Regions from separate parts of the Anaerostipes sp. 494a genome, predicted to be linked through region 2. Evidence: riboswitches for the same ligand, from Rfam matches in the RefSeq annotation. Region 2 holds a riboswitch; the other holds the start of a gene.
The links. A riboswitch is a leader RNA that binds a small molecule or an ion and turns the genes downstream of it on or off. The one in region 2 is predicted to bind FMN.

Region 1 (6,724 bases), 110 kb from region 2:
CTCATTTTCCACGTGATTTTTTCGTGCAGATGTAACAAGTAAATGTGGAAGAATAGACAGTGCCATATCCTTAAAAGCAATAGTTGAACCATGGAATAATTCAAGATAGTATGCATCTCCAACTTTTACCATCGGTGCAATCTCTGCTGTATCAAATTTACTGTCATATGCATTATTAATGCAGTTTTTCAATTCCTCTTCTGTAAAATCTGTCAGGAATTCTTTCATAACCGCATAAGCAATCTCCTGGTAAGACATCTTGGTTAAATCTTCCAGTGCTACATTTAATTTTGGAATACTGTCTGGGACAAATAATCCTCCATCACTGGTCAGCCCTTTTAGAATAGCTTCAGATGCAGTTGCTGTTTCTTCACCATTTCTTGTACTGCGATATACTAAATTCATATTTCCCTACCTTTTCTTCTATAATATGTGTTTCTTTTGGTTTCTGATTATATCATATGTTTATCTCTGCTACAATATCTTTTCTTGCTCAATATCTTATACAAAAGCAAATGTCAGCATAAGTTTTACACCCTGAATCAAAGCCTTCTCATCAAAATCAAACTTTCCATGATGGTTTGGATAAGCTCCTCCACCACCAACAAATGCAAAACATCCATCAATTTCTTCAAGATAATTGGAAAAATCCTCTCCCAGCATCATCGCTGGAACATGAACAAATTCTTCTGGTTTAAATACTTCCTGGGCTTTTTTCCTGGCTTCCATTACAATGTTGTAATCGTTTATCAGTGCCGGATGACTCGATGGCTGATAATCCACAATAATATCTGTGTCATACATCTTTGCCGCAGATTCTGCCATGACCATGATTCTTTCTTTCATTTTTTCTTCAACTTTTTTCGAAAAAGTCCGAACTGTACCCTCTAAAACCGCTTCTCCCGCCACCACATTTCTTGCTGTACCTGCAGTAACTTTTCCAATTGTCAAAACAGCACTTTCCAACGGATTTATATTTCGACTGACAATTGTCTGGAGATTCATAATAAGAGATGCTGCAGCTGTAACTGCATCCATACACTCATGTGGCTTTCCTGCATGTCCGGATTTTCCTTCTATTCGAATAGAAAACCAGTTTGTAGCAGCCATTCTCGGTCCTGGTTCCAGGGAAATTTTGCCTGCTTCAATTCCAGAAAAAATATGCAATCCATAAATTGCATCAATACCTTTTAAAATTCCCGTTTCCAGAATATCTCTGGAACCCTGTGCTGTTTCCTCTGCAGGCTGAAAAATAAAAATTATTTTTTTATCAAGTTCATCTTCATGCTCTTTTAATATTTTTGCTGCCGCCATTAAAATGGCTACGTGTCCATCATGTCCACATGCATGCATATATCCGTCATTTCTTGATGTAAAATCTAATCCAGTCTCCTCCATCACTTCCAATGCATCCATATCTGCCCGTAATGCAATGGTTTTCTTTCCACTTCCAACTACTGCAAGAATTCCTGATGGATCAAGAATCCGATAAGATATCCCCCATTCTTCCAGATGTTCACGAATATACTCCATAGTCATCATTTCATGATATGCAGTCTCCGGGCACTGATGAAGATATCTTCGAAATTCTATCAGATCTTTTTCTATTTTAGATGTTGCTTCTATAATATTCATACCTGATCCCTTCTTTATCGATGTAATATCTGATAAATGAAATAAATTACAATTCCTATAATAAAAATTGGCCCTAAAAATGTCAAAACAACTTTAAAAATTGCAATTAATGCCATTAAAATCAGAAATACAGTAATTGCACAACCTATTTTAAACTTTCTGGAATCTGCAGTATATACTCTGGTACGAGTATAAGATTCCTCTTTTTCTTCTGGTTCTTCATCATAATATATCTGCTGATCACCATTTGCTTCAATAATTGATTTCCCAATCAGTCGCGGATTCCCAAGTTCCTCTGAAATTTCTGCCTCTGTTTTTCCTTCTGATATCTTTTCATAAAAATATTTCTCATAATACTGAATATTCTCATGTAACACTGACGCCGGTACCATTCCTTCTAATGTATCTTTCAACTGGCTGATAAATTCTTTTTTTGTCATAATTATCTCCATCTTCTAACTTAAAGAATATCTGATTATATCCTATTTATAAAAAACTTCTGATTCCTTCAAAACTTTACAATCTCCATTGCTAATCTGAATTGTTGTAACACCACAGTTTTGCTGTCTTGGTCCATGCCAGAAATCTTTAATCTCTCTTTGATATAAATATGTTAACATTCCATGAATCCATGCTCCATGTGAAAAAACAACCATATGTTCATACTTTTTTTCTGCTGGCAGAACAACCTGTTCTAAAAATTCTTTTGCTCTTCCAATAACTTCCTTGTGTGTTTCTGCCCCGTCTTTTGGATAATATTTTTCAGGACAATTAAAACAATTCATAAAATCATCTTTTACTGCAATCAGCTCTGCCTCTGATTTTCCTTCATACTTCCCAAAATTCATTTCTTCTATACGTTTATCTTTATATAAAGGTATATCTCTTCCCTCCAGGATGATTTTGGCGGTTTCACTTGCTCTTTTTAAAGGACTTGTATAAGCAATATCAAAAGGTATATCTTTTAATGCCTCTTTTGTTATAAAGGCAAGTTTTCTGCCGTATTCATTTAACTCTATGTCGGCACTTCCCTGCATTCTTCTTTCTTTATTCCAATCTGTCTCTCCATGTCGAATGATATATAATTTCAAAATAATACCTCCTATGACCTGTCCCTTTGGGACATTATATCACATATTTAGACGTTTTATAAAAATTCTTAAATTTTGTCGGGAAACTATAGATTTATTATTTGTATTTGTTATACTATGATTTATATTGATAATATAATGACAGAGGAGAAAATGCTTATGGAAATGAAAGTTGGAGATAGTATCATTTTATCAGAAGAAGTGGTTTCTGATAATACTGCAAGCACATGGGGAAGTGGCAGTCTTCCGGTTTATGCAACACCTGCCATGGTTTTACTGGTAGAAAAAGCTGCTGTAAAACTGCTGTCTGATAAACTTGATGAAGGTTTCACAACTGTTGGTACGAATCTTAATATTGCCCACGTATCTGCAACACCTATCGGCGGAACCATCAAATGCCAGTGTACTTTATCTGAAATTGATCGTAAACGTCTTGAATTCCATGTTGAAATAACAGATGCAAAAGGACGCGTGGGAATAGGAAGACATGAACGTTTCATTGTTGAATCAGAACCATTTATGGAGAAAGCAAAACATAAATTTGATTAAAATCACAACAAACCGTTTGTTCTTAAACAAAAAAGAAACATGAAATCACTCATGTTTCTTTTTTTATTTCTTAATATTTAAGTTTACTCTAACGGTTTGTTCCTTTTAAGATTGGTGATACTCTTTTATAAATAAGAAACGTAATAACCACACTGCATAATCCCTTTACAAAAGTAAAAGGCATATTAAACCAGATCAATGCATCCCAAAGACTGTTAACATTCTTATTAATTGCCTGATATGCACCAAGAATCGCCTCCATTGGCATAAAATTAGTATATACCGGATACACAACAAAATAATTTGAGAAAACACTGATAACTGCCATTAATACAGCTCCTGCTATTGCTCCGATCATTGCATTTTTCTGCGTTTTATTTTTCTTATAAATCAGTCCTGCCGGCAGAACAAAACAAACTCCTAAAATAAAGTTTGACAGTTCCCCTACTCCTCCGGTCTGAGTGTGAAGCAGATTAATAATATTTTTAATGAAGCATACTGCAATCCCTGAAACCGGCCCCATAGAATATGCTGCCAGTAAAGCTGGTAATTCGGAAAAATCAAATTTAATAAACGGTGGAATCAGCATTGGAATCGGAAATTCCAAAAACATCAAAATTGTTGCTAATGCTCCCAGCATTCCTGTCATTGCAATTGTTCTAACATTTACTCTGTTGCTTTTCATTGTCATTGTTTCTCCTGTCATAATATATTCTCCTTTTTTTAATATTATTTTACGAAAACTATTCGCAAAAAAATAAGCCTGTCCGTTTCATTGCATAAAACGACAGGGCTCACAAATGAGAATGGTAAACTTATACCATCCTGCTACTTCTTTCATCCAGACTATACTGTTGGTTCAGGATTCTCACCTGATCGGCTTGCGCTCGTGGACTTATCCCTGTAAAAGGTTATCACCACCAGTCGAGAATTGACATAATCCATGTCTCACTCTGCCCTGAAGTTGGAGAAATATTCTCTTCTCTACTTCAATATTCAATTTACAGAAAATGAAAGTGTTTTCTGTTTCCTTTTTCATTATAGTGAATGTTTTTATATTTGTAAAGTTTTTTTTATCATTTCCTTTCTTTACACAAACTCTATAATTTGATAAACTATAACAAGTTGAATTGTTAAAGTAAAGGAGAAATTGATTATGGGAATGCACAGAATCGCAAAAATGCCTTCTCCAGAGGAATTACGTGAAGAATTTCCTTTGAGTGAAGAACTAAAGAAAGTAAAGGCTGACAGAGATGCAGAAATCCGCAAGGTATTTACCGGCGAGTCTGATAAATTTATTGTTATCATCGGACCATGTTCTGCTGATAATGAAGATGCCGTTATGGATTATCTTGGACGTCTTGCAAGAGTTCAGAAAGATTTACAGGATAAATTATTAATTATCCCTCGTATATACACAAACAAACCAAGAACTACAGGTGATGGATACAAAGGAATGGTTCATCAGCCGGATCCTGAGAAAGCTCCAGATATGGCAAGCGGTCTTCGTTCTGTTCGTAAGCTTCATGTAGATGCATTAGAAGCTTTCCATATGCCTGCGGCTGATGAAATGTTATACCCTGGTAACTGGCAGTATATGGAAGACATTCTTTCTTATGTTGCTGTTGGAGCAAGATCAGTTGAAAATCAGCAGCATCGTTTAACTGTTAGTGGTTTTGATATTCCAGCCGGAATGAAAAATCCTACAGGAGGAGATTTAACTGTTATGATGAACTCCATTACCGCTGGACAGCATTGTCATGATTTCATTGCAAACGGTTATGAAGTGAAAACTGATGGTAACCCTCTGACACACGCTATTCTTCGTGGCTCCGTCAACCGTCATGGAAATAATATTCCAAATTATCATTACGAAGATTTAATTCGTGTTGCATATATGTACGAAAAATTCCAGTTGAAAAATCCGGCAGTCATTGTTGATGCAAACCATTCTAATTCAGGAAAACAGTGGGATCAGCAGCCTCGTATTGTCCAGGAAGTACTCCACAGCAGAAGCTTCCTTCCTGAAATCAAAACTTTGGTAAAAGGTATTATGATCGAAAGTTATATTGAGGATGGAAATCAGTCTATCGGAAATGGAGTTTATGGACAATCCATTACTGACCCTTGTCTTGGATGGGATAAATCTGCCGCATTACTGTACCGTATGGCTGAAAATGTTTAATTCAGCATTTTTATGATTCCTGTCATAAGCCATGGATTTACATAGCTTTCAAGTACAGTTCCGAAAAAAAGAAAAATTAATTCTAACTGAATCGAAAAACGATCTAAGAAGGAATACTTTTCATATAAAAGTATTTCTTCTTTTTTATTTTCCAGAATATTTCTTCTCATTAATAGACCGACTGTTCCTCCATATAAAAGATAATGGGGAAAAAAACTGAAAAAAACAAGAAAAAGACCTTTTAATCCCAGTTGAATTATTTGCAAAGAAAGAACAGATCCAAGAAAAAAAGCAATAGAAAAAGCTCCTCCATACAAAAGTACCAGTGGTTGAAGCAGATACCCCGCAAGAAACAGTATCCCATATTGTTTTCCTCTTTTAAATAATATGTACGGAAACAGGCTTGAACTGGAAACATATAAATCTTTATTACTCAGCACCAGGGCATCCAGTCGTCCTCCATATGCTAAATATTCTTTATATATGCCATTTGTAAACAAACTTCCTAAAATCAGCCCGGTAATCATAAAAAGTCCTAAGAAAAATTTTCTCTTTTCCACCAGTTTCTTCTCCATTTCAATTTTGTAAATAAAGCTAATAATACCGCATAATACATATTATGCGGTATTATTATTATTTATGATACTTTTGAAGATATCCAAGCACTCCTGAGATAGTTTTGGCATCAATAATTCTTCCATCAAAAATCATTTCTTTTATCTGCTCCGGTGTATATTCCTGAACATCAATAAATTCATCTTCATCAAGATTCTGATGGGATAACTTCAAATCAAAGGCTACATAGATTGGAATTTTTTCATCACAAAATCCTATTGCAGTAATAATAGTCATTAAATGTTCCATTCTGCCTGCTCTATAACCTGTCTCTTCTTCTATTTCTCGTGTTACACACTCCAATCCTGTTTCACCTGGCTCAATTCCACCTGCAGGTATTTCCAAGGTTTCCTGATCCAACGCATTACGATACTGTTTTACAAGAAGAATATTCCCTTTATCCGTTACGGGAACTACTGCTGCCGCACCTTTATGTTTTACCAAATCCCATGTTACAACTTTTCCGCTGGGAAGTTTTACAATATCTTCATAAAAACCGACTACTTTTCCCTGATGCATGAGACGCTGTTCTATTTTTTCATATCTTCTCATATTTTTTCTCCTTTTCTCCCCTATAGGAAAAAGCGATAGATTTCTCTATCGCTTTTGTTATTTCGCATAATCTACAACTCGTGATTCTCGAATGACA
Region 2 (6,724 bases):
AGAGGTGATGAAGGTAACGGTAATCCAAGAATTGAAACAGAATGCCCGGATATGTATTCATTAAAAGATGCAGAAGGAAATACAAAATGGGTTATTAGTGAAGGTGGACGTTATTATCGTATTGGAGACTTCAAAGAAGTAAATGGAAAGTGGACATTTGTACAGGATGATGCACCTTCTAATTCAAAAGATATTGTACATCATGTCATGAACTTTGGACCTCAGTCGTATGCAGCTATGACATATTATATTGATCACCAGACAGAAGAATCACGTCGTATTATGATCAACTGGGCAAGTACCTGGGAAGGTGGTTACTGCAATAATGTCAGTGCTGTAACAGGAAAATGGGGATATAACGGATTCTTCAATCTTCAGACAGAATTAAATTTAAAGAATACAAAAGATGGATATCGTTTAATCCAGACACCAATTGAAGAGTACAAAACTCTCAGGGTTGAAGATGCCAAAACTAAAATTGAAGGAACCATTCCAAAGAAAACGGAAACAAGTGAAAACCTGTTATCTGGCATAAAAGCAGGTCAGTATGAAATCGTTGCCGAACTGGCACCAAAAGCAGGTACAGAAGAAGTTGGATTTAAATTAAGAACCAATGAAGCAGGAACAAAAGAAACTGTTGTCAAATATAATGTTGAAACGAAAAAAGTCAGCATAAATGTTGATAAATCCGGTACAATTCCATCCGGACAGCGTAAAGGTGATGTTGTATCTGATGCAATTGTAACTGAGGAAGATGGAAAAGTGAAACTTAACATCTTTGTGGATGAATCCAGTGTTGAAGTATATGCACAGGATGGACAGCAGACAGGAGCAATGGCTATCTTCCCTGCAACAAGTAATACCGGAATGGAAGTATATTCTGAAGGTGGAGATACAGATGCTGAGATTACTGTCTATCCTATGAAGAGCATCTGGGAGGATAAGCTGACAGGTGATACTACAGCAACAGATTTATACCTTAGTACCGATACAGGAAGTGGACAGTATAATGTTGGAGATACAATCAGTATCGAAGCTGCAATCTCTCCTGTAACTGCAACACAGGAAGTTAAATGGTCCATATCTGGCAATAATGATAATAAAGTTAAGATTGAAAAAGAAGGAAAAAGTGAGATTCAGTTAAAAGCACTGAAAGATGGTGTTGTAACAGTTCGAGCTACTTCAGAAAACGGATTGTCAAGAAGCATTAAAGTGTATATTGACAAAGAAGAACGAGCTATTAATCTGGGTAACTGGAAAGAAGTTAATGGCGATGGAAACTGGACAATCAGCAAAAATGAAAACAGCTGTACAGGAAATGCTACAGGAGATGCATTCCTGATGTCTGGAATTAAGATTCCTTCTGCTGATTATATCTTTGAATCAGATGTCATATACAATGGAGGCCAGGCATTTGCATTACTCTTCCGTGGACAGAGTCCGGATAATAACAAAGCATATGCGGCCAATGTTGATGTAAACAGAAAAGACAGTACTGCAAGAATTTTCACTTTTGGAGGAGGAACAGGAGACATTGGAGACGATGCGAAAATTTCTTTAACAAAAGGTCAGAAATATCATGTAAAAGTCCAGGTAAAAGGAAATCTGTACAAAGTTTACTATGATGGAGCCCTTGTATTAAAGGTTCGTGATAGCCAAGTTGATAAAAACTATCCAGAAGGAAGATACGTTGGATTTAATGTATTTAATGCAAATGTGACCTTTGAGAATATGAAAGTGACTCCATTGGAAGTCAAAGTACCAGAAACAGATAAAGAGATTGAATTAGTGGCTGGTGATAAGAAAGCAATTAAAGTTACAAATATTGATGAAGATTCATTTAACGCTGTTGAGTATACTACATCTGATGCAAATATTGCAGTAGTTGATGATGAAGGAAATGTAACAGCCAAGAAAGCTGGAACTGCTGTTATAACTTCTACAGTAACAACATTTGGACGTAGCTATACATTAGAAACAAAAGTAGTTGTATCTCCAAAAGCAGTTACAGTAACATTAAAAGGAAACGGTGGAAAAACTGTAGCAACTATTAAAGATGCAAAAGCAGGAGCTAAATTACCTGCATGGGATAAATCAAAATTCAAAGCAGCTGGTAAGAAAGGATATGCATTTGCCGGATGGGTTTACAATGGAAAAGTTGTAAAAACAATGCCATCATCATCCGAGAATATTGTATTAACAGCTAAATTTACTAAATTAACTGTTGGACAGGCTAAAGCATTAACAGTAAAAGGAAAATCCGGAACAGGTGTAGGTTTTGTGGCAACATCCGCAAAAAATACAAAGAGCAATAGTTCCAGAAGAGGATTCCGTTTCCGCTATGCAACCAATTCTAAGATGAAGAGTGCAACATACAAGACCACAGGTCTGGCTAAGAATGTATATACCAAGACAGGTTTGAAGAAGAATAAAAAATACTATGTACAGGTACGTTACTACTACTATGATTCAACAAATCAGAAAGTATATGGAGCATACTCAACATCTAAGTCAGTAAAAGCATATTAATTTAAAACGAAAAAATGTCAGTCATTTCATGATTGGCATTTTTTTCATTGACAGAATTCTGTGTTCATGATATTGTATATGCAGAAATTAAATAATATCTTCAGGGCAGGGTGTGATTCCCTACCGGCGGTACAGCCCGCGAGCCGTAAGGCATGATTCGGTGAGATTCCGAAGCCGACAGTATAGTCTGGATGGAAGAAGGTAGAGTGATATTGGTTTATTTGTCCTGGGATTATTTTATAGTTCCAGGATTTTTTTATTGCATAAAAACAGTTATTTTATTATAAAAAGGATGCATAAAATAAAGATAACATGATAAACGAATATTCTGAAATCAGGGAAAAGGTTCTGAAGAATTTTTAGGATCTTTTCCCTTTTTCTTTCATTTTTTTCTGAAGAGGAAGGAGATGAACACTTGGAAAACAAGTTTATGGAAAGAGCCATTTCTCTGGCAAAGAAGGGAATCGGATGGACTAACCCAAACCCGCTGGTAGGAGCAGTTATTGTAAAAGAAGGGGAAATTATCGGAGAAGGTTATCATGAGAAAATCGGAGGTTTGCATGCAGAGCGAAATGCTTTGAAAAACTGTATCAAAGACCCGAAAGATGCAGATATCTATGTAACTTTAGAACCATGCTGTCATTATGGGAAAACCCCTCCTTGCACAGAAGCAATTATCAATAGCAAGATCCGCAGGGTGTTCGTTGGAAATCTGGATCCGAATCCAAAAGTTGCCGGAAAAGGGATACAGCTTTTGAAGGATAATGGAATTGAAGTGATAACAGGCGTGATGGAAGAGGAATGCAGAAAACTTAATGATATTTTTTTCCATTATATCCAGAATGATATTCCTTATGTTGCTTTGAAATATGCTATGACTCTGGATGGAAAGATTGCCACTTCCATTGGAGAATCACAATGGATCACGGGCAGGGAAGCCAGGAAGCATGTGCATGAATTGAGGCATCGTTATGCGGCTATTATGGCTGGAATCGGCACGGTACTGGCGGATGATCCAATGCTCAATGCAAGAATTGAAAACGGTCATGATCCTATTCGTGTTATTTGTGATTCACAATTACAGATACCATTGGAATCCAAAATTGTACAGACAGCAAAAGAAATTCCTACGATTATTGCAACCATATCAGAGGAACATGAGAAAAAGCAGAAATTAAGTAAGGCAGGATGCAGCGTAATAAAGGTGGAAGAAGAAAACGGTCATGTAAGTATCCGAAAATTAATGGAAGAGCTTCGGAAGAGAGAAATTGACAGTGTTCTGGTGGAAGGTGGAGGAATCCTCAATGAGTCTGTGATCCAAAGCAGATGTGTTCAGAAAGTATATGCTTATATTGCACCAAAAATTTTCGGAGGCAGAAATGCAAAAACACCAATTGAGGGAACTGGAGTAGAACATATAAAAGATGCATTGTTTCTGGAACATCTGACGTCCAAAACACTTGGAAATGATATTTTGCTGGAAGGGAAGGTGAAAAGGTGTTTACCGGAATTGTAGAAGAATTAGGAACTGTAATATCTCTGAAAAAAGGAAGTAAATCAGCAGTGCTGGTAATTCAGGGAAGTAAAATTTTTGATGATCTGAAGCTTGGAGACAGTGTTGCGGTAAATGGAGTATGTCTTACAGCTACAAGTATCAGTGGAAATATCTTTCATGCAGATGTCATGAATGAAACCTTTCATCGAAGCAGTCTTGGAAGCTTACAGAAGGGTGATGTGGTAAATCTGGAACGTGCCATGGCAGCCAATGGAAGATTTGGAGGTCATATGGTAGCAGGACATGTGGATGCAACAGGAGAGATTGTAAAAATCAAAAAAGATGACAATGCAGTCTGGTTTACCATTAAGGCACCACAGAATATTATGAAATATTGTATTGAAAAAGGATCCATTGCCTTAGATGGAATCAGTTTGACCATAGCGGATATTACCAGTAGCACTATTTCAGTTTCCATGATTCCTCATACCATAGGGAACACAAACTTTGGGCAGAAAAAGCCTGGTGATGTGGTGAATCTGGAAAATGATATGGTTGGAAAATATATAGATAAACTTTTGCATTTTGAGGAACCCAAAACAAAAGAAAATACTTCTGGGATAACCATGGAAATGCTTAGAAATGCAGGATTTTAAGGAGGAATAAAGATGGAATTTTGTACTATAGAAGAAGCAGCAGAGGAACTAAGACAAGGAAAAATTATTATCGTTACAGATGATGAGGACAGAGAAAATGAAGGGGATTTTATCTGTGCTTCACAATTTGCAACTACAGATAATATTAATTTTATGGCTACATACGGAAAGGGATTGATTTGTATGCCAATGTCCTTGCAAATGAGCCAGAAGCTGGGATTGTCTGCTATGGTGAAAAACAATACGGATAATCATGAGACTGCATTTACAGAAAGTATTGATCATGTAGATACAACGACCGGAATATCAGCGGTAGAACGTTCTTTGACTGCAATGAAATGTATGGAAGATGGAATCAGACCAGAGGATCTCAGACGTCCGGGACATATGTTTCCACTGATTGCTAAAGAATGGGGTGTCATGGAACGAAACGGCCATACAGAGGCAACCGTGGATCTGATGAAGATTGCAGGGTTAAAAGAAAGCGGACTTTGCTGTGAAATTATGCGGGAAGACGGAACCATGATGCGGACTCCGGAGCTGATGGAGCTGGCAGAGAAATTCGGTTTAAAAATGACAACCATTAAAGAACTTCAGAATTACCGAAAAAGTCATGAAGTGTTTGTAAAATGTGAAGTTACAACTCCAATGCCTACAAAATACGGATCATTTAAAGCATATGGATATGTGGATCAGATCACAGGTGAACATCATGTTGCATTGGTAAAAGGTAATGTTGCAGACGGAGAACCAGTATTATGCAGGGTACATTCAGAGTGTCTGACAGGTGATACCTTTGGTTCACTTCGATGTGATTGCGGTGATCAGCTACATCAGGCATTACGACAGATTGAAGAAGAAGGTCGAGGTGTTCTTTTATATATGCGACAGGAAGGCAGAGGTATTGGACTGATCAATAAATTAAAAGCTTATGCACTCCAGGATCAGGGATTGGATACAGTAGAAGCAAATCTGGCTCTCGGCTTTAAAGATGATCTAAGGGAATATTATATCGGTGCTCAGATCCTAAGAGATCTTGGAATCAGCCAGTTGAGACTTTTGACCAACAATCCGACAAAAATTGAAGGATTAAGTGAATTTGGACTGGAAATCGTAGAAAGAGTGCCAATTCAGATGGCATTAACAGAATATGATCAAAGATACATGAAGACCAAACAGGAAAAAATGAGACATATGACAGATTATTAAAAGAAAAGGAGATATAAAAATGAGAGTATTAGAAGGTAAATTAGTAGCAAGTGGATTAAAAATCGGTATTGTAGCAGCACGTTTTAATGAGTTTATTGTATCCAAACTGGTAGGTGGAGCATTAGATGGCTTAAAGCGTCATGATGTAAAAGATGATGATATTGATATCGCGTGGGTTCCTGGTGCTTTTGAAATCCCGTTAATTGCAGATAAAATGGCAAAGAGTGGGAAATACGATGCAGTTATCTGTCTTGGAACAGTAATTCGTGGAGCTACATCCCATTATGATTATGTATGTAACGAAGCTGCAAAAGGGATTGCACAGGTTTCATTAAATGCAGGAATTCCGGTTCTTTTCGGAGTTGTGACAACAGAAAATATTGAACAGGCAATTGAACGTGCCGGAACCAAAGCAGGTAATAAAGGATATGATTGTGCACTGTCAGCCATTGAAATGGTACAGCTGATCAAAGAGATGGAAGCATAAAATGAAAAAATATTATTTAGGATTTGATGCGGGAACACAAAGTGTGAAAGCTGCCATTTATGATGAGGATATGAAATGTGTTGTCTCAGATACCAATCCGACAATATTAAAGTATCCTCATCCGGGATGGGTGGAAATGGATGCAGATCAATACCTTCAGGCAACTATTGCAGGAATACGTAACTGTGTCAGTCAAATGAAAGAAAAGGGGCTTGATCCTGCAGGAATTCGTTCAATATTTGGTGATGGAATTATTTGTGGAGTGGTCGGTGTTGATGAAAACTGTAAAGCCATCACTCCATATATTAATTATCTGGATTCCAGGACAAAGGAAGATGCCAGTGAACT

Region 1: linked by a shared signal. The riboswitch ahead of BHF70_RS04475 (ECF transporter S component) and the one ahead of ribD (bifunctional diaminohydroxyphosphoribosylaminopyrimidine deaminase/5-amino-6-(5-phosphoribosylamino)uracil reductase RibD) in region 2 are both predicted to bind FMN.

The regions. Positions count from the first base shown of each region.
Region 1 covers NZ_MJIF01000001.1:872,700-879,423, forward strand. Annotated here, with positions in the region: gene thrC (threonine synthase) at 1-405, opposite strand, end outside; gene BHF70_RS04455 (M20 metallopeptidase family protein) at 502-1,635, opposite strand; gene BHF70_RS04460 (DUF1700 domain-containing protein) at 1,650-2,075, opposite strand; gene BHF70_RS04465 (histidine phosphatase family protein) at 2,118-2,726, opposite strand; gene BHF70_RS04470 (thioesterase family protein) at 2,886-3,275, shown strand; gene BHF70_RS04475 (ECF transporter S component) at 3,364-3,981, opposite strand; FMN riboswitch at 4,101-4,245, opposite strand; gene BHF70_RS04480 (3-deoxy-7-phosphoheptulonate synthase) at 4,432-5,460, shown strand; gene BHF70_RS04485 (hypothetical protein) at 5,457-6,020, opposite strand; gene BHF70_RS04490 (NUDIX hydrolase) at 6,094-6,627, opposite strand; gene rny (ribonuclease Y) at 6,685-6,724, opposite strand, start outside.
Region 2 covers NZ_MJIF01000001.1:981,498-988,221, reverse strand. Annotated here, with positions in the region: gene BHF70_RS04985 (GH32 C-terminal domain-containing protein) at 1-2,529, shown strand, start outside; FMN riboswitch at 2,622-2,736, shown strand; gene ribD (bifunctional diaminohydroxyphosphoribosylaminopyrimidine deaminase/5-amino-6-(5-phosphoribosylamino)uracil reductase RibD) at 2,960-4,045, shown strand; gene ribE (riboflavin synthase) at 4,027-4,680, shown strand; gene BHF70_RS04970 (bifunctional 3,4-dihydroxy-2-butanone-4-phosphate synthase/GTP cyclohydrolase II) at 4,693-5,889, shown strand; gene ribH (6,7-dimethyl-8-ribityllumazine synthase) at 5,909-6,376, shown strand; gene BHF70_RS04960 (FGGY-family carbohydrate kinase) at 6,378-6,724, shown strand, end outside.